DNA from 3 places in the Azospira sp. MPR-LB4 genome. Region 1 is predicted to be linked to each of the others. Evidence: predicted binding sites of a transcription regulator. Region 1 holds the regulator's gene; each other region holds the start of a gene.
The links. Region 1 encodes sigma-54, which starts transcription at its own class of promoters, with help from an activator protein. Its sites were predicted from a motif close to TGGCACGCTTNCTGCTNA; they were not measured.
Positions count from the first base shown of each region.

Region 1 (7,775 bases):
CTACAAGTCCCGCACCGTGGTGCATGACGTGTCCTTCGAGGTGGGCAGCGGTGAGGTGGTGGGCCTGCTGGGCCCCAACGGTGCCGGCAAGACCACCTGTTTCTACATGATCGTCGGCCTGGTGCCCTCCGACGGCGGCTCCATCCAGCTGCAGAATCAGGAAGTGACCCACTTCCCCATCCACAAGCGGGCCCATCTGGGCATTTCCTACCTGCCCCAGGAGGCTTCCGTCTTCCGCAAGCTCAACGTGGAGGAGAACATCCGCGCCGTGCTGGAACTGCAGAAGCTGCCCAAGCACGAGATCGACCTGCGCCTGGAGGAACTGCTGGAAGAGCTGCACATCGGCCACATCCGCGCTTCCAATGCCGCCGCCCTGTCCGGTGGCGAGCGCCGCCGGGTGGAAATCGCCCGGGCCCTGGCCACCTCTCCCCGTTTCATCCTGCTGGATGAGCCCTTCGCCGGCGTGGACCCCATCGCCGTGCTGGAAATCCAGAAGATCATCCGTTTCCTCAAGGACCGCAGCATCGGCGTGCTCATCACCGACCACAACGTGCGTGAGACCCTGGGCATCTGCGACCGGGCCTACATCATCAATGAGGGCCGGGTGCTGGCGTCTGGCCGCCCGGATGAGATCGTTTATAATGAAGACGTCCGAAAAGTATATCTGGGCGAGAGCTTCCGTCTCTGACGAGCCCAGTCTCCGAGTCTTTCCCTCAACCCGCTCATTGCCGCCGGCCCCTTCGGCCCCGGGTCCATGAAACCAACCCTCCAACTCAAACTCTCGCAGCACCTGGCCCTGACGCCACAGCTGCAGCAGTCCATCCGGCTGCTGCAACTGTCGACGCTCGAGCTGGAGCAAGAGTTGGAGAAGTATCTGCTGGAAAACCCCCTGCTGGAGCGGGAGGACGAGAACTACGAGCCCTCCTACAGCGGGAGCGAAGGCGAATACGCCGGCAGTACGGCCGAGGCCGCTGCCGAAGGCCCGCGGGAAGGCGATAGCGGCGAATCCGGTGAAGGCGCCGACAGTCATGGCCCCGAAGAAGTCCGGGACGACAGCCGGGACAGCCTGGGCGAAGGCGAGGACTGGTTTGCCGAAGGCAGCTACCCTTCCGCCTCCCGCGACGAAGACGAGGATTCCGACTTCCAGGAAGTGCAGGCCGCCAACACCTCCCTGCGCGACCACCTCAACTGGCAGCTGGGCCTGATGCAGCTCTCCGAGCGGGACCGGCAGCTGGTCAGCTTCCTCATCGAGGCGCTGGACGAGGACGGCTACCTGACCCAGCCCCTGGAGGAGCTGCAGGAAGCCCTGCCGGAAGAGCTGGAAATCGACCTGGACGACCTGCAGATCGCCCTGCGCCACCTGCAGCACCTGGACCCGACCGGTGTCGGCGCCCGTACTCCGGGCGAATGCCTGGCCCTGCAGCTGGAAGCCCTGCCGGCCGACGAGGTGCGGGACCAGGCCTTGAAGCTGGTGCGCCATCATCTGGAACTGCTGGCCGGCCGGGACTTCACCAAGCTGAAGAAGCTGCTGGGCTGCGACGACGAGCGCCTGCGCGCCGTCACCAACCTGGTGAAGAGCCTCAACCCCCGGCCCGGCGCCCAGTACGCGCCCCTGGATGCCCGCTACATCACCCCGGACGTGGTGGTGAAGAAGGTGCGCAACCAGTGGACCGCCAGCATCAATCCGGACGCCTACCCGCGCCTACGCATCAACCGGCTCTACGCCGAGATCCTCTCCAAGCAGCGCGGCTCCAGCCTCTCCGGCCAGCTGCAGGAGGCCCGCTGGCTGATCAAGAACGTGCAGCAGCGTTTCGACACCATCCTGCGCGTGTCCCAGGCCATCCTGGACCGCCAGCGCCAGTTCTTCGAACACGGCGAGGTGGCCATGCGTCCCCTGGTGCTGCGGGAAATCGCCGAAACCCTGGGCCTGCACGAATCCACCGTCTCCCGGGTGACCACCCAGAAGTACATGGCCACCCCCCGGGGCATTTTCGAACTCAAGTATTTCTTCGGCAGCCATGTGGCCACGGATACGGGGGGCGCCTGTTCGGCCACCGCCATCCGGGCCCTGATCAAGCAGCTGGTGGCGGCCGAAGACCCCAGAAAACCCCTTTCGGACAGTCAAATATCCGAAATTCTTGGCCAACAAGGCATTGTTGTGGCGCGTCGAACCATTGCAAAATACAGAGAAGCGCTCAACATTTCGCCGGCCAACCTACGCAAGTCCATCTAAAAAAGGAGCGAGCCATGAACCTGCACATCACCGGACATCACCTGGAAGTCACCCCGGCGATCCGCGACTACGTCACTGCCAAGCTGGAGCGGGTTACGCGTCACTTCGACAGCGTCATCGACGTCAACGTCATCCTCACCGTGGAAAAGCTGAAGCAGAAGGCTGAAGTCACCGTGCGCGTGCCCGGCAAGGACATCCACGTGGATGCCGAGGATGCCGACCTGTATGCCGCCGTGGACACCCTGATCGACAAGCTGGACCGCCAGGTGCAGAAGTACAAGCAGAAGGCCCAGGATCACCACCGCGACACCATCAAGAATCACATCGAAGAGTGATCTGATTCCCTCTCCGGGACTGGGACGAAAGGCATAGGCGGCGGGGTCGTTTTCCGTTATGATCCCGCCACTTTTCGCCAGGTATCCTGCCTGAATCCCAGTCTCCAACCGGCCCTGCCGCCGCCATCCCGCTGTTCGGGGAAGGTTCCCGCCCCATGGATCTGATCGCCAAACTCCTCCCTCCCGCCCACATCCTGCTGGACCTCGAAGCCAGCAGCAAGAAGCGGGCATTCGAGCAGGCCGGACTGCTGTTCGAGAACAACCTGGGCATCGCCCGGGCCACGGTTTTCGACAGCCTCTTCGCCCGGGAAAAACTCGGTTCCACCGGCCTGGGCCAGGGGGTTGCCATTCCCCACGGCCGCATCAAGGGGCTCAAGGAAGCCGCCGGCGCCTTCATGCGCCTGTCCGCCCCGGTGCCTTTCGATTCCCCCGACGGCAAGCCCGTCGGCCTGATGTTCGTGCTGCTGGTGCCGGAACAGGCCACCGAGCAGCATCTGCAGATTCTTTCCGAGCTGGCCCAGCGTTTCTCCGACCGGGCCTTCCGCGAGGCCCTGGGCGCCTGCGACAACACCGACGACGCCCACCGCCTGTTCACCGACTGGGGGAACCATGCGGCAAATCTCCATCAGCCAGCTGTTTGAGGACCACCAGGACAAGCTGTCCCTGACCTGGGTCGCGGCCCAGGGTGCCGAACGCTCCATCGAGATCCGGGAGCGGGGCAACTACGGCGCCGACGTGGTCGGCCACCTCAACCTGATCCACCCGGAACGCCTGCAGGTCATCGGCGCCGCCGAGTACCAGTGGCTGAGCCGGGTCAATCCTGAGCGCCTCAAGGCGCAGATGAACGAAATCTTCGCCGCCCAGCCTCCTGCCGTCATCGTCGCCGAGGGCCTGGAAGTGCTGCCGGCCGTGCTGGAGGGCTGCGAGAGCACCGGCACTCCCCTGTTCACCACCGCCAAACCCTGCTCGGCCGTGATCGACCTGCTGCGCATCTACCTCTCCCGCCGCCTGGCGGACACGGTGTCGGTGCATGGCGTCTTCATGGACGTGCTGGGCATGGGCGTCCTCATCACCGGCGATTCCGGCGTCGGCAAGTCTGAACTGGCCCTGGAACTGATTTCCCGGGGCCACGGCCTGGTCGCCGACGACGTGGTGGAACTGGCTCGCATCGCCCCCGCCACCATCGAGGGCCGTTGCCCGGGCATGCTGCGGGACTTCCTCGAAGTGCGGGGCCTGGGCCTGCTAAACATCCGCACCATCTTCGGCGAGACCGCCTCCCGGCGGAAAATGAAGCTCAAGCTGATCGTGCACCTGCAGAAGCCGGTGGCCGGGGTGGATGCGCCGCGCCTGCCCCTGGATGCCCAGACCCAGGAGATCCTCGGCGTGGCCGTGCGCAAGGTGGTCATTCCGGTGGCCGCCGGGCGCAACCTGGCGGTGCTGCTGGAGGCGGCGGTGCGCAACAGCATCCTGCAGCTGCGCGGCATCGACAACATGCAGGAATTCATCACCCGGCAGCAGAAGCTGCTGCTTGACGACGATATTTGACGAACGCATAGTGGTGATCCCTGCCTGACCACTGACGGAGACACCATGAAAAAGATGCTGCTTGCCCTGTGTTCCCTGGCCTGTATCGGCCTGGCTCCCATTGCCGGCGCCGCTGACGCGGCCAAAGCGCCGACGCCCCAGCAGGAGCGCATGAAGAACTGCAACAAGGAGGCCGGCGAGAAAGGCCTCAAGGGCGACGAGCGCAAGGGCTTCATGAAGACCTGCCTCTCCGGCAAGACCGCCGACGCTCCCGCCGCCAATGCGGAGTGCCAGTCCAAGGCCGCGGAGAAGAAACTGGCCGGTGCTGCCAAGGCCTCCTTCATCAAGAAGTGCGAAGCCGACAGCCAGGCTGCCAAGTAAGCCCGGGGCGGACTTCCCGCAAAAATGCCAGCCGATTGAAGGCTGGCATTTTTTTTGACAGAATGGCCTGCCCCATTCCCCCAATACCGCCCCGACGCCGGGCATTTCCCTGGAGCCCGAGATGCAGCCAGCCCTTCTGCGTGCCGCTTCCCGCCTGCTCTGCTGCGGCCTGCTGCTGGCGGCGACCGGCGGTGCCCGGGCCTTCAGTTTTTCCGAGGAGGAGAAGCAGGACGCTGCCGAGGACGAGGGGCGCCGCGGTCGCATCGCCCAGAATCTGGCCGCTCCCTGCAAGGCGGCGTTGCGCAACCAGGGCATCCTGGTGGCCCTGGCCGACCAGACGGCCGATGGCTATCAGTTGCAGGGCAGCAAATACGGCCGCCACGCCGCCGTAATCAACCAGAAGCTGAAGGCTCTTGGCCTGAAGACCTACACCGCCGAGGAGCAGCGGGCCCGCATTGCCCAGGCCGAAATGGAGGCCTACTTCCGCAACGACCCGGACGCGGCATTGGCCGCCTCCAGCAAGCTGGGTGCTGCCTTCGTGCTCAAGGGCGGGGTTTCCACCCGCACCGCCTACAACCCGGTGGTGCGTCTGCCCGAGGTCTATGTCACCATGCATTTCACCCTGGCGGCGGCGGACGGCCGCACCATCTCCACCGCCACGGCCAAGGCCGAATCCTATTCCGGCAGCGACACCGCCGGCATGGTCCTGGAGCTGGTCAATGAGCAGGCCGAAGAGGTGGTGGCCAAGCTCTACAACGATTACTGCCGGGCTGCCGGCAAACCAAAAAAATAAACCTACGGAGTCTTCCATGCGTCAGCAAATCGCCCCCATTGCCCTGGCCCTGGCTTTTGCCGGTTCGGCCTTCGCCCAGCCGGTTTTCGAGAGCCCGTCGCCTACCGCCGGCAGCGACACCTCCAAGCAGGCCAACGAAATGGCCGACAAGGCCATGTACAAGCCGGTGGAGTACGCCAATGCGGCGAAGAAGGGCCCGGCCCTGGTGGTCATCCCGGGGGAGGTGAAGTCCAACAACGCCTCCTTCACCCAGAAGTACGGCCCCAACAACATCGCCGACTACGCCGAACTGGAACTGGGCAAGGCCAACTTCAAGATCCTCGAACGCTCCGACATGGGGCCCCTGCTCAACGAGTTCACCCTGGCCTACACCATGGGCGACCCCAGCGCCGCCCGCAAGCTGCTGCAGAAGGGCAAGTTCAAGACCACCAAGTACGTGGTCAAGTTCGACATCCTCAAGGCCGAGCAGGTGGCCCAGGCCCAGCAGGGCTTCGACGGCCGTGCCGTGGGCAAGCTGCTGGGCGTCTTCGGCGCCTTCTCCGGCTCCATGGGCGGGGCCCAGGCCGGTGCCGTCGGCGAGACGGTGGTCGGTTCGGTGCAGACCCAGGAAAACACCGGGGTGTGGATCATCGGCATGCGCTACAAGATCATCGACGCCAACACCACCGAACAGGTGGCCACCGGCTATACCGAAGAGAAGATGGAGCTGGGAGCCAAGGGCTCGTCGGTGATGGGCGTTTCCTCCGGCGCCTCCGGCGGCCTCACCCTGGACAGCATGGTGCAGCGCCTGGTGCAGAAGAACGTCTGGGAAATCGACAGCAAGTACAAATAACCTGCCGCCGGGAGAGCCGCTATGGCCGAGGCTATGCCGCCCAGACTGGGCAAGTACGAGGTCCGCCGAGAGTTGGGGCGGGGGGCCATGGGGGTGGTCTATGAGGGCTTCGACCCGGGCATTGCCCGGCGGGTGGCCCTCAAGACCGTGCGCCGGGACCAGCTGGAGAAGGACGAGGCCCAGGAGCTGCTGAGCCGTTTCCAGCGCGAGGCCCAGGCCGCCGGGCGGCTCAACCATCCCAACATCGTCGCCATCTACGAGTATGGCGAGGACGGGGGCACCGCCTTCATCGCCATGGAGTATGTGGAAGGGCGGGAGCTGAAGGACTATTTCGACAAGTCCGAACGCTTTTCCCTCAGCGAGATCGCCCGCCTCATGGGCGAGCTGCTCTCCGCCCTGGACCACGCCCACGGCAACGGCATCGTGCACCGGGACATCAAGCCGGCCAACATTTTCATCCTGCACAACGGCCAGGCCAAGGTGGGGGATTTCGGCATCGCCCGCATCGAATCCTCCAACCTGACCCAGGCCGGCTCCGTCCTCGGCACTCCGGCCTACATGTCGCCGGAGCAGTTCATGGGGCAGACGGTGGACGGCCGTTCCGACCTGTTCTCCGCCGGTGTATTGCTCTACCAGTTTCTCACCGGGGAAAAGCCCTTCACCGGCCAGCTCACCACCATCATGCACAAGGTGTTGAAGGAGGACCCCATCGCCCCTTCCGAGCTCAACGTGCAGGTGCCGCGGCGTTTCGATGCGGTGGTGCGCAAGGCCCTGGCGAAGCGGCCGGAGCAGCGTTTCCAGAGCGCCCGGGAATTTGCCGCCGCCCTGCAGCAGGCCATGGCCGGCGGCCCCGAGGAGGAGGCGACCCTGGTGGCCGATGAGGTCACCCTGCTCTCTGCCGAGGCGGAGCGGACCCTGGTCTCCGGGGCGGCAGGGCCCGCCGCAGCCGGCGAAGCCACCCGGGTGGTGCCATCGCCAGCGGCCAGCAAGGACGCGCCTTCCAGCCATGGCATGGCCGGGACGTCCGTCCCGCCTGCCTCCCAGGCCGTTGCCAAATCCCGTCTGCCCTATGCCTTGGCGGCGGGGGCGGCGATCCTGGTGGCGGCCGGTGCCGGCTACCTGTACCTGGGCCGCGGCGGCGACGGATCGGGTTCCCCGGCAGCGTTGCCGACGGCTTCGGTAGCGGCGGCCGACAACGGCACCATCGTCATTTCCGCCGTGGGCGTGGCCGATCCCAGCGATTCCCGCCTGGCCGGCGATCCGGCCCTGCTGCAGGCCGCCCTGCGGGAGGATGCCCGTCGCCAGCTGGTGGAAAAGGCGGTGGCCCTCAACGTGCAGCCGGCCTCCCTCTCCCGCTACTACGATCTGCTGTCTGCCCGCCTGCTTTCCCGCAGCGGCGACTTCATCGAATCGGTGCTGCAGGAAGAGGCGCCACAGCAGGAGGCCGGCGGTCTGGCCACCCTGGGCACCCGGGCCGTGGTGCGGGTGCGGGAAGTGCAGAAATCCCTCAACCAGATGTCTGCCGAGGAGCGGGTGGATTTCATCCGCAACAACGGCGACCCGAAAATCTCCGTCACCATCAACACCCGGGGCGAAGCCGGCGACGCCGTGCGTTCCCCCATCGCCGAGAACATCCTCAAGGAGCGGGTCCAGTCCTTCGGCTTTCGCACCTGGGGC
Region 1 is NZ_CM179521.1:2,189,582-2,197,356, reverse strand. Features, by position in the region: gene lptB (LPS export ABC transporter ATP-binding protein) at 1-688, shown strand, start outside; gene AC3QLZ_RS10400 (RNA polymerase factor sigma-54) at 755-2,233, shown strand; gene hpf (ribosome hibernation-promoting factor, HPF/YfiA family) at 2,248-2,568, shown strand; gene ptsN (PTS IIA-like nitrogen regulatory protein PtsN) at 2,724-3,209, shown strand; gene hprK (HPr(Ser) kinase/phosphatase) at 3,178-4,113, shown strand; gene AC3QLZ_RS10380 (PsiF family protein) at 4,159-4,473, shown strand; gene AC3QLZ_RS10375 (hypothetical protein) at 4,595-5,266, shown strand; gene AC3QLZ_RS10370 (hypothetical protein) at 5,283-6,098, shown strand; gene AC3QLZ_RS10365 (serine/threonine-protein kinase) at 6,120-7,775, shown strand, end outside.

Region 2 (7,775 bases), 420 kb from region 1:
CAAGCATTGGCACGGGAGGAAGTGGCGCCGCCAAGGTCTGCCCCGCGAACGGATTGGTGATGCTTTGCGTCTTGCCCTCCAAAGCAGCGTTCGAGTTGATTCCTGCGATGCGAGCCAGCCGAACTTTCGTGGCGTTTGCCTTGCGGTCCACCTCTTCTGCGATGACCGAAGCCATGGTTACCCGCGTCTGCATAAGAACATCGACCGAGCTCTCCCGTTCGGTCAGCCTAGCTTGCTGTCTCAGGTACTTGTGTTGATAGAAACTGAGGCCGGACGCATAGTCCGGTCGCGTGCAGGGGACTTTCAGATATTCGCCGGTGACAGGATGTTTGACGTGGATGTGCCCCAAGTCTTCGATAGAAACGGCGTAGTCGACCCGCTTACCTTCGCCGATGCTTTTTCTCAGGTCACTGAGTGCATCGTCGGCATAGTTGAGTCCAAGGAGCCTGACCCCCTCATGGGAGAGTACTCCGTCGCGGCGCTCTCCCAAGATGATGTTGAGTTGGTCGACGTTTGTCGGGTAAGGGGGAGGTGCCATCCCAATCCCTTCGTTCCACAACTCCAGTGGGGAGGCATACGTCCGGCTGTTTCGGGCAATGTTGTGGTGGTCGACCGCCCATTTGTGAAGCAGATAGATGAGGGTGGAGAAGCGGATGACTGCTTGTTTGGCAGAGTCGTAACTGCCTCGTTCCTCTATGCACGAGAAGGTCTTCCCGGGCATGGACTCGAAAAACGTCTGCTCCAACGTCAGAAAGAAGCGCTCAATTGAAGCTTTGAGCCAAGGAGTTCTGCGCTCGCAGTGCTCATACTTGCCACCGAGAGACGCGATGGCCGCGCGGTATCGCAGCGACAGGAAATCCGCTCCACGGTCAGAGACGTAGAGGGCACCACGTCCGTGCGCTGGCCAGGGGTTCTCCAAGTCCTTCCAGTGCTGGTATGCCATGTGATGCGAATGGAGCGAGTGTTTGATGGCTCCGAAGATGCTCGCGAGCCCAGTGGCTTGAAACGACACGTAAAAGCCAAGCAGTACTTTGCTGAAACGGTCTTTGATTGCGGTAAGCCAAGGGCGCCCCAGTGGCAAGAAGGCAAGGTCGTCGATGACAAAAAGATTGAGCGGGGTGTGGTCGATTTCGACGGCATCGAGCGGATACTGTGCCGGAAGATGCCCCCGTATCATCTTGTACCGCTTGCGTGCTTCCTCCATCCCCAAGCGAACCTTCATTACCTCGTACTTATCAAGGTCGTCGATGCGACCGTAGTACGTTCGTTCCGACACGAGGCGAAGCAGCGGGAGCCGCATGCCTTCGCGCTTCAGATTCTCATTGCTTAGCGCAGTCTGATAGGACTGGTAAGAGGAGCGCGCACTTGGGCGCGTGTCCACCAGATAGTTCGAGTCAATCGAGTCCTGCAGAAAACGCTCGCTGTCTGCATCAATCCGCTCAGGACGCTTTCTGTGCGCGTTTTTGCTGACGACTGCACAGACCTCGTGGTGGTTGCGTTCATAGAGACGCCACCAGCGACATATTGTGGAGACGCTGGGCGGAGGAAGACCATCATGGCGCGCCAATGCGATGCGCTTCACCTCCATGGCAATGAGACGCTTTTGTCCGACGGTGATGCCGGCCCCGCGGAGCTTGTCGATGAAGTCCAGTCGCCTCAGCGCATCTTCTTGGTAACGCTCAGGCGCGTCCGCTAGGTTCGTTGGTGCTGCCTGCTGAGGCGTCTCTGGGACAAGAAGCTGCTTCGGTGACGAGAACGCTTGAACGATGGTGAGAGCGCCGACTTGGTGGTTTGTCCAGAACTCAGGCTCACGCATGGTCTCTCTGTGGCCTGTTGTGGGCTCCTCGAAGTACAACTCGTCGGCGCATCGCGCAACGTACTCGAGCGTTTCACCTCGCCACTGGATTACAAGACCTTTCTGGAGGAAAAAGCTTGCCATTTGGGCACCTCATCAGTCGGTGCCGCGTGGCGGGACAGGTCGGATACCAGGCGCGAAATCTCTTCGGCGCTGAGGGCTTCGAGGGATGCGTTCCTCCGGTCGGAGATTACGAAGAGGTGCCGTGAATCGAGGGCTTCCAACAAATGACCATGGCTCAAGAGGGCTATCAATCCGTCGCCAAGTCGCCGCATCCGCCATGAGGTGTTTATCTGTCGCTCGACGACCCAAAGCCATCTCCGCCAGAAGATCACCGAACCGAGTCGAACGCAGAATGTCTCCAAGTTGCAGCCCTCCAAACGGTTGATTGGGCAAGCTGACCATCGTGGTGTGGCGGTCGAGGTGTTGGTTCCAGTCGAAGCAGATGTGCTGCCGGGCAATCAAGGTCCACACATCTACGAGCTCCACGGTCGCGCGTGCCTGGAGTTCGGTAACGGTAAGTGGGCGGTCGTTCAGAACCTGTAGAGCCCTTTCCAGGGCCCCGGGTGGCACGGTGCTGCTGACATACCGTTGAAGGAGCTTGACGTTGTCGAAGCGCGGCTGTGCCTCGAGTTGTGCGTCGATGAGGAATGCGAAGCAGACCCCGCGTTGGTGGTATGCCTGCGAAATCGCAAGATACTTGTTGAGATTGCCTGTGTGGTTGAGCAGATTGGCGGCCGACTTCACTTCAATCCGCAGGCCAGGGACAAACGTATCGACGATGAAGTCTGGTGTGTATTGATGCGTTTTGCCCTCGTACTCGTAAGGCTCGGTAATGGGTTGCGATGCAATCTTGTAGACGTCGTGGCACAGCACGAGAGTGTTGAGTGCATTGGCCTCGTTCGGGGATTCGTACTCGGCATCGAGTTCCGTGAGCCCCTTGTAGTAACCTCCGCCGGTGGTCCGGTGGGGAGAGCATTCCACGAGGGTGCGGGCCGCTTTGGGCTTGGCTTTGAGCTTGTTTTTCTTGCGCATGGCGTTCTCCAGGCTAAGCGATACCCCGGACCTATGTCTGCAAACGTAGACGCACGGTGCCCGGGACGTTCGAAAAGGCGAACAAAGGCCTTGACTTCGCTGCTGAGCGTGGAGATACTCAAAGCGCCAACTAAGAAGTATCCCTGCGCAGGCAGGACGAAGCCGGATGAACCGAAAGGGAAGTCCGGTTTTCGTTTTTCTACATAGGCATTTCTCCCATATTCGTCGCCTTGACGGGGCTCACTGCGCCTTGGTGTTGAGTCGTGTCGTGAGTTGGTCCAGCGTCAGAGTTAGACCGTCCTTCAGCCCCAGCGCGACCGCGATGCGGTGACTCTGTCCGCGCAGACACTTTCGTTTTCCTTCGAGCACCTGATAGACGAGGCTCGCCGAGAAGCCGCGTGCCCGAGCCCACTCAGCAACGGGAATGCCACTCTCGTCGAAGGCGTCTCGCGCTCGCTTGGCAGATTCGCTATTTCTTGGTATATTAAAATCCATACATACACCCTTTTCGTGTTCGAAAACGATTGCACGCTTTCGAAATCTAGCACGCACGTATGGATTTGTGTGGATCTTTTTCAGCTCTTCCGGACATGGCGAAACAAGTGCAGATGGTTTCACCGGGGTTTGGCTTCCGCTTGCGAGAAGAGCGTGAGCGGGTTGGTATGAATCAGACGGAGCTCGCCGAGGTCGCAGGCATCAGACGGATGGCGCAGGGGCAGTACGAAAACGAGGTTCGCTCCCCGACGGTCAAGTATCTGTCGGCGATTGCCGGTGTCGGGATTGATGTTCATTACCTGCTTTTCGGTAGCCGGTGTGCGCCTGCGACGGGTGGGCAGCGCGGGCTTGAGAAGAAGGCGTTTGAGCTTGTCGAGGCCTACGTGCACCAACAGCCTGACGGTAAGCTCGGTGCCGAAGGGCGCTACGCCATCTTCGAACTGATACGTGCGCATCTCCGCCAGAGTGTTGAGGAAGGTCGCACCTCGTCGTCCACTCCGGCAGAGCTCATTGCGGGACTAGGTTCAATCTGAAGTCCATTGTCCGAGCGCTCGTACTGTTCGGCGTTCACAGCGCTTTCCGCTTGCCTTTTTGGGTAACACGGCATCTCCCGCTGAACGGACTATGCATGGTCGGCTGGAGCGCGTGCGGTGGGTTCGATGTCTTGGCTATTGCGCTTGAAAGAGCTTCTGCGGCGCGGCTTCCCTTGCGGTTATGTCCCTAGAGGTAATGGCATTGTCATTTAGTCCGTGGCGTAACGTTACTGGCCGAAATGGGACAGAAGTTCTCGTTTATCCGATGAGAAAGCTGACGTTCTGGACCTTCTTGGGCTAAACGGCAGGTAACCTGTTCATTGTTGCCCGAGCTCGGCCGGTTGCTCAAAGTCGGCTAAGGTCGAAGAAGAGTCCGTCGGATCAGCGGCTGGACCTCGGCCTCAGCTGCCGGTGGCTTGATGGCGCAGTCAGGCAGCAATGTGCTGCTCACCTAACGTTCGAGCGTCAGGCGACGGAGAACGGCGGCTTCTTCACCCTGCCAACTGGTGCTACCGACCCGTTGCTGCCGCTGAGCATTTAGGGAAAGCTGTAGTTCAGCGCCGCGCTCGGCGTCGATTGGTTTAAATGAAGCGAAGCACAATATCAATCGGCGCAATCGTGTGCTACCGAACCGAGTGTTGGGCTTTCTTCGTTAGCCTTTCCTGCGCTTGCGATGATGAGCAAACAGCATCGCAGCCAAACCAACAAATACCAGATGGGCCGGCTCAGGTACTGCCGCTGGAGCAGGACCGACAAGGCTACCTACTGCAAACGTCCAAGTATTGCTGTAGCCAAAGTTGATACTCTGGGCCAGGTCATCGTATGTAACTCCGGACCGGTTTGGGAAGAAGACCCAGCCAGTTGTGTAATCGGCGCCGGCACCGTCGTAAATGGAGGTCGCGAACATTGGGCCATACATTCCGGCTACGTTCAGGACTCCCAGCGAACTTCCTACTTTGTTCGCAAGAGCGCGTGCAAGTTCTTCGTCCGCGAACCATGCTTGACTTTCAATCGTCGGACGTAGGTTACTCAGCAGCCCTGAAACCGTCTCGATGTCATATAGATTGCCTTGAGCTTCGTAAATCACTCCTGCCATCGCGCCCGAAGCACTTGTAGCTAGCAGAACAGTGGCGCATGCCTTAGCTACAAAATTCATGTCAATATCCTATTTTGAATCAGCGATCTAACCGAAAAAATATTCCTGAGCTAAGGCTAACTCGTCCACTAAGCTTGTATCGCGCTATCTGGATCAGGTGCCAAGTAGCGGCTCCTGGCCGTACCGGGACCTTCGCTGTCGAACTCACAGGTCAGTTCGTCAGAGCCGCCTGCGACCGTCTCGAGTCGGCCCCAAGCTGTCCTTCGTCTTCATGAAGCGTCAGTCGGCTATCGCCTCATGAGAGTCATTGATAGTGCCAATAGTCCAATGGAAAACGGGGGCCGTAGCCCCCGTCCATACTTAAACAACGGGACTCAGGCGACCTTTCGCTTGCGGCGAATCAAACCTAGCCCGGCAAGGCCGAGACCAAGCAAGAACAGCGATGCAGGCTCGGGAATTTGTCCATCATTTTGCCGACTTAACGTTGACGTCGAATAGGTAACATTGTCAAACCCTTGGAACACGGTGAATTGTCCGTAGGTAATGAAGTTGCCCAAAGACGAACCGTCATCAGTCGCAATTCCAAAGAATGAACCATTGGGGCGAAGGCCATCAGTCAGGCCATTCAGGCTTACTTGGCCCTGAACTGCGTCGTAGGGATTGACGTAATCCAGACCAAATGCCGTGATTTCGAAGTTAAAGTTAAAAGTACCGCTCCCGTACGTCCACACCCAGTCGTTGGTGCCATTGACAAACGGATTGGTTACTCCATAGCCGCAACCGTTGCTGTTCGTACAAGCGTAATCGCTCATGGTCCAGCTATAGTCAGCGTTGCTTAGATCCAAGCCGGAACCTGCAGCACTTGTATCGAGCGTGTCCAGCGTATACGTTCCAACGTAGTTCTGAAAAGCTGCTCTGTCGTTGAAAACAACAACAGCCGCAGACGCGTTAAACGAAAGAATCGCCGCTATAGCGCATCCCAAAGTAGTACGAATGATCTTTTTCATTTTTTCACTATTGTGCGTGAGAGTAGCCTAGATGGGAGCCGGATTAGCAAAAATCTTGCCATTTAATAAAATCAAATAGTTACCATACGATAAGTGTCGAAGTGTAAAGTTTTCCGACATTGCTTGGGCGTCCAATTCGTAGCTCAAACTGCTAAGACGAAGGTCAAACTGCCATTCGGCGACCGCTTGAGGTTACCTGCTGACATTGGTTCCAAATAGTCGTAGTTCCGCTTCTGGCCGATAGTACGCTGTAGGCATCTTCCCCGATAGCCGCCGCACGCCACGGGCACAAGAATCAGACTCCGATCAACAGCAAGGAGTCTGTCATGGAAACCCGAGAACATCCGTATCGGGAAGCCTGGAACAAGGGGAAGCTGGTGGGCCAGAAGGCACCGCTCAAACCCAAGGACATCTGGGCCATCCGTATTCATCTGCAGAACGCGCACGAAGTGCGCGACCTCGCCATGTTCGCCGGAGTTCGACAGTTACGCTCGCAAGTCCTTGTTTTTTATATAGCGTACTTTCAAAAATGCCACTACAACAGCGCCAACTGCTCCGGCGCCGCTGGTTTTTCGATTCCTAATGCATGAAGCACCTCATGCTGTTCCGTGCTGAGCGTCGACACCCCTGTCACCGGCTCTCCGCCGTTCAGACGCACGCGGTGATGCTGAATGCGCTGCAGTTGCTCAAGCGCCCGCTCGGGCGTGTAGCCCACATCAGCCGCCTTAAGGCGGCTACGCATCACCCGATGCAGGATCAGCGCCATGAAGCAGATCGACGCGTGCGCGCGGATCCGCTCGGGCAGACGGTGATACACCGGGCCGATCTCGATCTCGGACTTGAGCACCTTGAAACCGCGCTCGATATCGGCGAGCGATTTGTAGCGCTGAATCACGTTCTGCGCGGAAAGCCCCTCGGCGTTGGTCACCAGCAGCAGCTTGCCGTCCATCATTTCGGCAAGACGCTTCGCCTTGTCGTCGATGTGGTAGCTGAACAGCTCCTCAGCCAGATCCACCTTGATGATGCGCGACAGGTGCGCTTCGCTGACCGCATGGTAGAAGCGCGCCTTGGCGCCGCTGTCCGAGAGCTTGCGACCCCGGTGCTTCACGCCTTCGTCCTGATCGGCAAGCTTGCCCGTCCATTGATCCGCTTGCCGGGTCAGCGCGTCGATACGCTCGTTGCGCTGCTGGGTCTTTTGGGCTGCGGTCATCGGATCGTGTGCGATCACCAGCCTCAGGTCATTCCAGGCCTGCTCCGAGATCACTTCCTGAGTGGCGGTGATGCATTGCTGTTCGTGGAAGGGGGCGAGCAGATCGATGAACTCGTTGTAACGCCGGCCTGGTACCGCGACGATGAACTCGAGCGGCTTGCCACTGGTCAGGCGCACGGCCTTCAGGGCTTCGAGATTGTCCAGGCTGAGCAGCCCCCTGTCGGCTACCAGCACCAGGCGCTGCACCGAAGGGAAGCGCTCAAGCACCTTGCTGAGCGTGGGCAGCAGGGTACGCGTCTCGGCCGTGTTGCCGTCGAACACCTCGTGGTAGATCGGCAGTCCTTCGGCGGTCTGAACCACGCCGAGCATGAACTGGCGGGCAATCAGCCCCTCCTTGGCCATGCCGTACTGGCGCACGTCGCCGACCTGTTCGCTGAGCCCTTCGCTACGGATCGTGGTGAGGTCGTAGAAGACCACCGAAAGATCCTGATCGATCAGCGGGCGCAGCAGCCCAGCGACCACGCCATCGACCTCATCCTGGTGA
Region 2 is NZ_CM179521.1:1,769,347-1,777,121, reverse strand. Features, by position in the region: gene AC3QLZ_RS08265 (TnsB C-terminal domain-containing protein) at 1-1,939, opposite strand, end outside; gene AC3QLZ_RS08260 (Tn7 transposase TnsA N-terminal domain-containing protein) at 1,952-2,890, opposite strand; gene AC3QLZ_RS08255 (DNA-binding protein) at 3,131-3,385, opposite strand; gene AC3QLZ_RS08250 (helix-turn-helix domain-containing protein) at 3,445-3,918, shown strand; gene AC3QLZ_RS08245 (hypothetical protein) at 4,571-5,074, opposite strand; gene AC3QLZ_RS08240 (PEP-CTERM sorting domain-containing protein) at 5,389-6,021, opposite strand; gene AC3QLZ_RS08235 (hypothetical protein) at 6,348-6,611, shown strand; gene AC3QLZ_RS08230 (IS1634 family transposase) at 6,557-7,775, opposite strand, start outside.
Region 2: the regulator sigma-54 is predicted to act here: its motif matches at 6,065-6,082, upstream of AC3QLZ_RS08240 (PEP-CTERM sorting domain-containing protein).

Region 3 (7,775 bases), 780 kb from region 1:
CTCGTCCAGGCCCGGGCCCTGGTCCCGTACCTTCACCTCGATGCGCTCGCCCTGGCGCCGGGCGCTGATGTCCAGGGCCTGCTGGGGGCGGCCGGCCATGGCGTCGAGGGAATTGGCGGCCAGGTTGACCAGCACCTGTTCCAGCCGGTTGGGGTCGCACCAGGCCAGCAGCTCTTCCTCGGGCAGGTCGATGCAGGCCACCACGCCGGCCCGTTGCAGGCGCTGTTCCAGCAGGAACAGGGCGTTCTCCACCGCCCGCCGGATGGGCACGGCCTGGGGCTTGCCGGTGGATTTGCGGGCGAAGGACTTCAACTGGCCGGTGAGGCGGCCCATGCGGTCCACCAGTTCGCCGATACGCTCCAGGTTGCTGCCCGCGGTTTCCTGGTCGCCCCGGGCGAGGAATTTTCGGGCGTTGCCGGAAAGGGTGCGCAGGGCCGCCAGGGGCTGGTTCAGCTCGTGGGCGACGCCGGCGGAGAGCTGGCCGAGCACCGCCAGCTTGCCGGCCTGCACCAGTTCATCCTGGGCGGCGCGCAGGGTGCGTTCGGCCCGGGTGCGCTCCGCCACTTCTTCCTGCAGGCGGGTGTTGGCGGCGGAGAGGTCGGCCGTGCGTTCCTCCACCTTGCGTTCCAGCTCGTCGTGGGCCTTCTGCAGGGCTTCCCGGGCGGCCAGCCGGTCCCGCACATGGCGGCGGCGTTCGTTGAACATGAGGGCCAGGATGCACAGGAAGGCGGCACCGATGCCGGCCAGGGCGGCCCGGTTGGCGGCAATTTCGCGCACCTGCTCCTGATGGGAGAAAACGGTGATGGTCCAGGGGGTGCCCGGCAGGGGCTGGGTCTGGGCCAGGAACTTGCCGGCCACCGGGAACATGGAGACCATCTCCGGCCCGGCCTTGGGCAGGCGTACCAGACGGGCGCCGTGGTCCAGTTCCGCCAGCTCCACCACCCCCAGGGGGTTGAGGGCGCGGCGATTGTACTGCTGGGTCTGGTCGAAGGCACGGCGGGTGGCATCGTCCAGGGGCTTCAGGGTGGTGAATTTCCAGTCCGGCACCGAGGCCAGGATGACCACGCCGTTCTCGTCCGCCACCAGGGCCGGAGCCTCCACGGTGGACCAGGTCTTTTCCAGCTGTTGCAGGCCCACCTTGAGTACCGCTACACCCACTGTGCCCTGGGCGTTGGTCAGGGCCGAGGTCAGGTAGTAGCCCGGCTCGCCCCGGGTGGTGCCAATGCCGAAGAAACGGCCGCTGCCCGTATCCATGGCCTGGCGGAAATAGGGGCGGAAGGAGAGGTCTTCTCCCAGGTAGCTATCCGGCCGGCGCCAGTTGCTGGTAGCCATGACCCGGCCATTGGCGTTGAGGACGTAGATGGAAAGGGTGCCGGCCCGCTCGTTGAGCTGCTCGAGGTATAGATTGAGCTGTTCGATCTGGGTCGGCGTGGGCTTGGGGGTGGTGAGCAGGTGCAGCACGTCCTTTTCCAGCCCCAGGGTGGTGGGGAAGTAGGCGTACTTGTCGATTTCCCGCTCCAGGCTGGTGGCGTAGAGGTCCAGCCGGTGCCGGCCCGTGGCCTGCAGTTCGGCCAGGCCCATGGCCAGGCTGAAGCGGAAGGCCAGCAGGCTGGTGCCGCCCACCAGAGCGGCGAAGCCCAGGAGCAGGATGGCGAGGCGGAAGAGGCGCTGGCTGGGTGGCATGGAGCGTGGCGGTGGTGGTGGGAAGCCCCGTTCGGATTTCCGGATTATGCCGCTCCCGGTCCCTTTGCGGGGGCTCAGGCGGCCGGGGCGAGCATGTCCCAGGCCAGCTTGACGATGAGCACGGCCACCACGACGAGGAAGGCCTGGCGCACGAAGCCGGCGCCCCGCTTGAGGGCCAGCAGGGTGCCGACCTGGGCCCCGGCCAGGTTGCAGGCGGCCATGATCAGGCCCACGGTCCACAGGATGGGGCCGTGGCTGGCGAAGAAGGCGATGGCGGAAAGGTTGGTGGCGGCGTTGATGACCTTAGCGCTGGCCGAGGCCTTGAGGAAGTCCATGCCGAACAGGCGGACGAAACCGAAGATGAGGAAACTGCCGGTGCCGGGGCCGAAAAAGCCGTCGTAGAAGCCGATGGTCAGGCCCAGGAGGGCGCCGCGCCAGCGGTCGGCGGGCACCAGCTCGCGGCTGGCGCTATGGCCGAAGTCCTTGCGGCGGAAGGTGTAGATGGCCACCGCCAGCATCAGCACCAGCACCAGGGGGCGCATGGCCTCCCGGGGCAGCCAGGCGACCACGGCGGCGCCGAGCCAGGCGCCCACCAGGGCGGCCAGGGTGGCCGGCAGGACCACGGCCCAGGGAATGGGGACGGCCCGGGCGTAGCGCCAGAGGGAGGCGCCGGTGCCGGCGATGGACGACACCTTGTTGGTGCCGAAGAGGGTGGGGATGGCCGTCTGGGAAAACTGGGAAAGCAGTACGGGAATCTGGATCAGTCCGCCGCCGCCCACCACGGCATCGACCATGCCGGCGAAAAAGGCTGCGGGAGCGAGGAGGAACCAGTTGATATCCATGGCGATAAAGGAAAAAAGTGCCCGGCATTGTATGCCGGGCCTAAAGCGGAGGGATAAAACAACGTTTGGCGGGCGGCCCCCGGTTAGTTCCGGGCGCCTCCCGCGACATGCTTCAGTTCCCTTGCGGGAACAGGCGGCTCCAGGCCAGGAGCAGCAGGCCGGCGCTACCCAGCCAGGCCGCGGTGGCGCTGGCGAGGGTCAGGCCCAGGCTGCAGCGCAGGCTGAGCCAGGCCACCACCAGCAGATAGACCGCGTAGGGCAGCAGGGACCACAGGCCGAAGATGGCCGTGGTGCGCAGGTCCGCCCCGCCCCGCTCACTGCCGACGATGGCGTGGGCAATGAGGGCGAAGGTGGGGAACAGGGGCACCAGGCCGGCGATGAAAAAGCTCTTGCTGCGGGACAGCAGGGCAATGAGCAGGACGGCCAGGGCCCCCAGCAGGCTCTTCAGGAACAGGGCGAACATGGGGGCTCCGGCCGGACGGATCAGGCAGCGGCCTTGGCGGTGGCTAGGGAATCGTCTTCCGGCACCGGCAGGGATTCCTCGGCCTCGGCCAGCTCCTCGCTCACCGGGTCGATGGCCCCTTCCCACTTGGCCACCACGGCGGTGGCGATGGAATTGCCCAGCACGTTGGTGACGGTGCGGCCCATGTCGAGGAAGTGGTCGATGCCCAGCACCAGCAGCAGGCCGGCTTCCGGCAGGTTGAACATGGGCAGCACGGCGGCCACCACCACCAGGGAAGCCCGCGGCACACCGGCGATACCCTTGGAGGAGACCATCAGCACCAGCAGCATGGTGATCTGGGCGGTCAGGCTCATGGGGATGTCGTAGGCCTGGGCGATGAACAGGGCCAGGAAGGTGGTGTACATCATTGAGCCATCCAGGTTGAAGGAATAACCCAGGGGCAGGACGAAACCGGTGACGCGGGTCTTGATGCCGAACTTCTCCAGCTGTTCCATCAGCTTGGGATAGACGGACTCGCTGGAGGCGGTGGAGAAGCCCACCAGCAGCGGGCCGCGCACCAGCTTGATGAGACGGAACACGTCCTTGCCCAGGACGATGAAGCCGGCCAGGATCAGCAGGCCCCACAGGGCGGCCAGGGCGACGTAGAAGCTGAGCATGAACTTGCCGAACACCAGCAGCATGCCCAGGCCGTTGGTGGTGATGGCACCGGCCACGGCGCCGAAGACGCCGAAGGGAGCGAAGCGCATGACGTAGTCGGTGACCTTCAGCATCACGTGGACCACTTCGTCCATGGTGTTCACCAGGGAGCGGGCGGCCTGGTTGTGCAGGTGGCCCAGGGCCAGGCCGAAGAACACGGCGAAGACCAGGATCTGCAGCACTTCATTGCCGGCCATGGCTTCCATGATGCTCTTGGGGAAGACGTGGGTGATGAAGTCCTTCAGGTTGAGGGCCGAGGTCTTCAGGTTGAGGCCGGCGGCGGACTCGGGCAGGGGCACGCTCAAGGCATGGCCCGGCTGCAGCACGTTGGCGAAGAGCAGGCCGATGAAGAGGGAACAGAAGGAGGCGCAGATGAACCAGCCCAGGGCGCGGCCGCCGACGCGGCCGACAGCCTTGGCGTCGCCCATGTTGGCCAGGCCTGCCACCAGGGTGGCGAAGATGAGGGGGGCGATGATCATCTTGATCAGGCGCAGGAAAATGTCGGTGAGGATGCTGAAATAGCCGGCAATTTCCTTGGCGCTGGCGGCGTCGGGGGCCATGGTGTTGCAGGCATAGCCGACGCCGACCCCGGCCAGCATGGCCAGGACGATCCGGGTGGTGAGCTTGTTCATTTTCATCGAAGGGCTCCGTTGCCGCGGGGGCGGCGGTCAAGATCAGTAAAAATCAGAAAAAAAGGGGCCGGCAGCGGGCTGCCGGCGCAAACGGTTTCAGCCCTGGCGGTGGGGCAGGGCGCGGGGTTGGGTCAGCACTTCGGGGCGCAGCACATCGTCCAGCTCGACCCGGCTCATGAGGCCCCGGGCCAGCACGATCTCGGCCACGCCCTTGCCCGATTCCAGGGCTTCGGCAGCCACCGAGGAGGCGGCGGCGTAGCCGATGTAGGGGTTCAGCGCGGTGACGATGCCGATGGAGTTCTCCACCCGGGCCCGCAGGGCATCCCGGTTGGCGGTGATGCCGTCCACGCAGCGGTCGGCCAGGGTCAGGCAGCCCTGACGCAGGTGATTGACGCTCTTGAACAGGCTGTGGGCGATGATGGGCTCGAAGGCGTTGAGCTGGAGCTGGCCCGCCTCGGCGGCGAAGGTGACGGTCTGGTCGTTGCCGATGACCTCGAAGGCGATCTGGTTCACCACTTCCGGGATCACCGGATTGACCTTACCCGGCATGATGGAGGAGCCGGCCTGGCGCGGCGGCAGGTTGATCTCGCCGAAGCCGGCGCGGGGGCCGGAGGAGAGCAGGCGCAGGTCGTTGCAGGTCTTGGACAGCTTCACCGCCACCCGCTTCAGGACGCCGGAGAGCTGCACGAAGGAACCGCAGTCCTGGGTCGCTTCCACCAGGTTGGGGGCGGTGATGACCGGCACGCCGCTGGTTTCGGCCAGCAGGCGGCAGACCAGGGGAGCGTAGTCCGGGTGGGCATTGATGCCGGTGCCGATGGCGGTGGCCCCCAAGTTGATTTCCCGGATCAGGAGGGCGGCTTCCTTCAGCCGCTCCTCGTCTTCGCCCAGCATCACGGCGTAGGTGGAGAATTCCTGGCCCAGGGTCATGGGCACCGCGTCCTGCAGCTGGGTGCGGCCCATCTTCAGCACGTCCTTGAACTCCTCGGCCTTGCGCTCGAAGGTGCGGCGCAGGTAGGCCAGGGCGTCCACCAGACGGAAGATGCCGACGTAGGTGGCCAGCTTCAGCGCCGACGGGTACACGTCGTTGGTGGACTGGCTCATGTTCACGTGCTGGTTGGGGTGCAGGTGCTGGTACTCGCCCTTGGCGTGGCCCATGATTTCCAGGGCCCGGTTGGCGATGACCTCGTTGGCGTTCATGTTGGTGGAGGTGCCGGCGCCGCCCTGGATGACGTCCACCACGAACTGTTCGTGCAGCTTGCCGCCGATCACCTCCTGGCAGGCGGCGACGATGGCCTGGGCCAGGGGGGCTTCCAGCAGGCCCAGTTGCTCGTTGGCCTTGGCGGCGGCGAGCTTGATCTGGGCCAGGGCCCGGATCAGGTCCGGGTAGATGGAGATGGGGGTGCCGGTGATGGGGAAGTTCTCCACCGCCCGCAGGGTATGGACGCCGTAATAGGCCTCGGCCGGGACCTTGCGGTCGCCCAGCAGGTCGTGTTCGACGCGGTGTGGCTGGTTCATGGTGTCTCCTCTGTTCTGATGTGCCCGCTCGGCGGCGGTCCCTGTTCTTCAGCACGGGCCGTGCCATCGGGAGGGGGTTGGGTCGGGTTTTTAGTGGCTTGTTTTTTATGGGGTTTTGACCGTCGTTTTGGGGGTGTCGTTCGGCTTTCCGGACAAAGGCTGTGCATGGCGTTCGGAAATCCGAATGGATAGGCCGGCGGTGGCTCCGTGGGGCTGCGGTGCTTTTCGTGGCGCCGGGCAAACCTGCTAAGATTCGCCCCTGCTTCTTCCCCCCATCCCTACCTGCTCCCTGTGTCCGCCAAGCCCCTGACCGCTGCCGCTCCCGCCGGCGATGCCATGACCCCCGAGGAACGCCGCGCCGGCGCCAGCCTGGCCTCCATCTTTGCCCTGCGCATGCTGGGCCTGTTCCTCATCCTGCCGGTCTTCGCCGTCTACGCCCACACCCTGCCCAGCGGCGACAACGGCCTGCTGGTGGGCCTGGCCATCGGCATCTACGGGGCCACCCAGGCCCTGTTCCAGATTCCCTACGGCATCGCCTCGGACCGTTTCGGGCGCAAGCCGGTGATCGTCTTCGGCCTGCTGCTGTTCGCCCTGGGCAGCTTCATCGCGGCCGCCGCCGACGACCTGCCCATGATCATCGCCGGCCGGGTGCTGCAGGGGGCCGGCGCCATTTCCGCCGCCGTCACCGCCCTGGCCGCCGACCTAACCCGGGAGCAGCACCGCACCAAGGTGATGGCCATGATCGGCTCCTCCATCGGCCTTGTCTTCGCCCTCTCCCTGGTGGTGGCCCCCCTGCTCTACGCCGCCATCGGCATGGCCGGCATCTTCGCTCTCACCGGGGGGCTGGCCCTGCTGGCCATCGTCGCCCTGTACAAGGTGGTGCCGCCGGCGCCCAAGGTGCTGGTGGATGGCGGCCGCACCCGCTTTGCCGACGTGCTGTTCCATCCCCAGCTGCTGCGTCTCAACTTCGGCGTTTTCGTCCTGCACCTGACCCAGACCGCCATGTGGGTGCTGATCCCCGCCGCCCTGGTCAAGACCGGCGACCTGCCCCTGGCCGAGCACTGGAAGGTGTATCTGCCTGCCGTGCTGGTGTCCTTCGCCTTCATGGTGCCGGCAGTGATCGCGGCGGAGAAGTACGGCCGCATGAAAATGGTCTTTAACGGCGCCGTGGTCCTGTTGCTCCTGGTGCAGGCCGGTTTCGGCCTCTTCGGCCAGGGCCTGTGGCCCCTGGCCCTGCTGTTGACCGCCTTTTTCGTCGCCTTCAATATCCTGGAAGCGACCCAGCCTTCCCTGATTTCCCGTATCGCACCGGCGGAAGCCAAGGGAGCGGCACTTGGCATTTATAATACGACCCAGTCTCTCGGGTTGTTCCTTGGCGGCGCCGTCGGCGGTATGCTGGCGCAACGTCTGGGGGGCGATGCGGTGTGGTGGTGTACCGGAATCCTGAGTCTCGTCTGGCTGGCCCTGGGGCTAACCATGAAACCGCCGGTCCGCGCCCAGCAGCGCCCGGCCTGAATTCAACATTTTTACTATTGGGGAAACATCGATGGCTGCAGTCAATAAAGTGATTCTTTTGGGCAATCTGGGGGCCGATCCGGAAACCCGTTACATGCCCAACGGTGACGCTGTGGCCACTGTCCGCCTGGCTACCACCGAAACCTGGAAGGACCGCAATTCCGGCGAGAAGCGTGAAGCCACCGAATGGCACCGGGTGGTGTTCTTCCGCAAGCTGGCCGAGATCGTCGGCCAGTACCTGAAGAAGGGTTCTTCCGTCTATATCGAAGGCCGCATCCGCACCCGCAAGTGGCAGGACAAGGACGGCCAGGAACGCTACACCACCGAAATCGAAGCCACCGAAATGCAGATGCTCGGCGGCCGTGGCGGCCAGGGCGGCCAAGGTGGCGGCAGCGGTGCCTCCTACGGCGGCGGCGACGACTTCGGTGG
Region 3 is NZ_CM179521.1:1,405,506-1,413,280, reverse strand. Features, by position in the region: gene AC3QLZ_RS06415 (sensor histidine kinase) at 1-1,683, opposite strand, end outside; gene AC3QLZ_RS06410 (sulfite exporter TauE/SafE family protein) at 1,758-2,525, opposite strand; gene AC3QLZ_RS06405 (GlpM family protein) at 2,638-2,988, opposite strand; gene AC3QLZ_RS06400 (dicarboxylate/amino acid:cation symporter) at 3,009-4,322, opposite strand; gene aspA (aspartate ammonia-lyase) at 4,413-5,831, opposite strand; gene AC3QLZ_RS06390 (MFS transporter) at 6,168-7,346, shown strand; gene ssb (single-stranded DNA-binding protein) at 7,378-7,775, shown strand, end outside.
Region 3: the regulator sigma-54 is predicted to act here: its motif matches at 5,880-5,897, upstream of aspA (aspartate ammonia-lyase).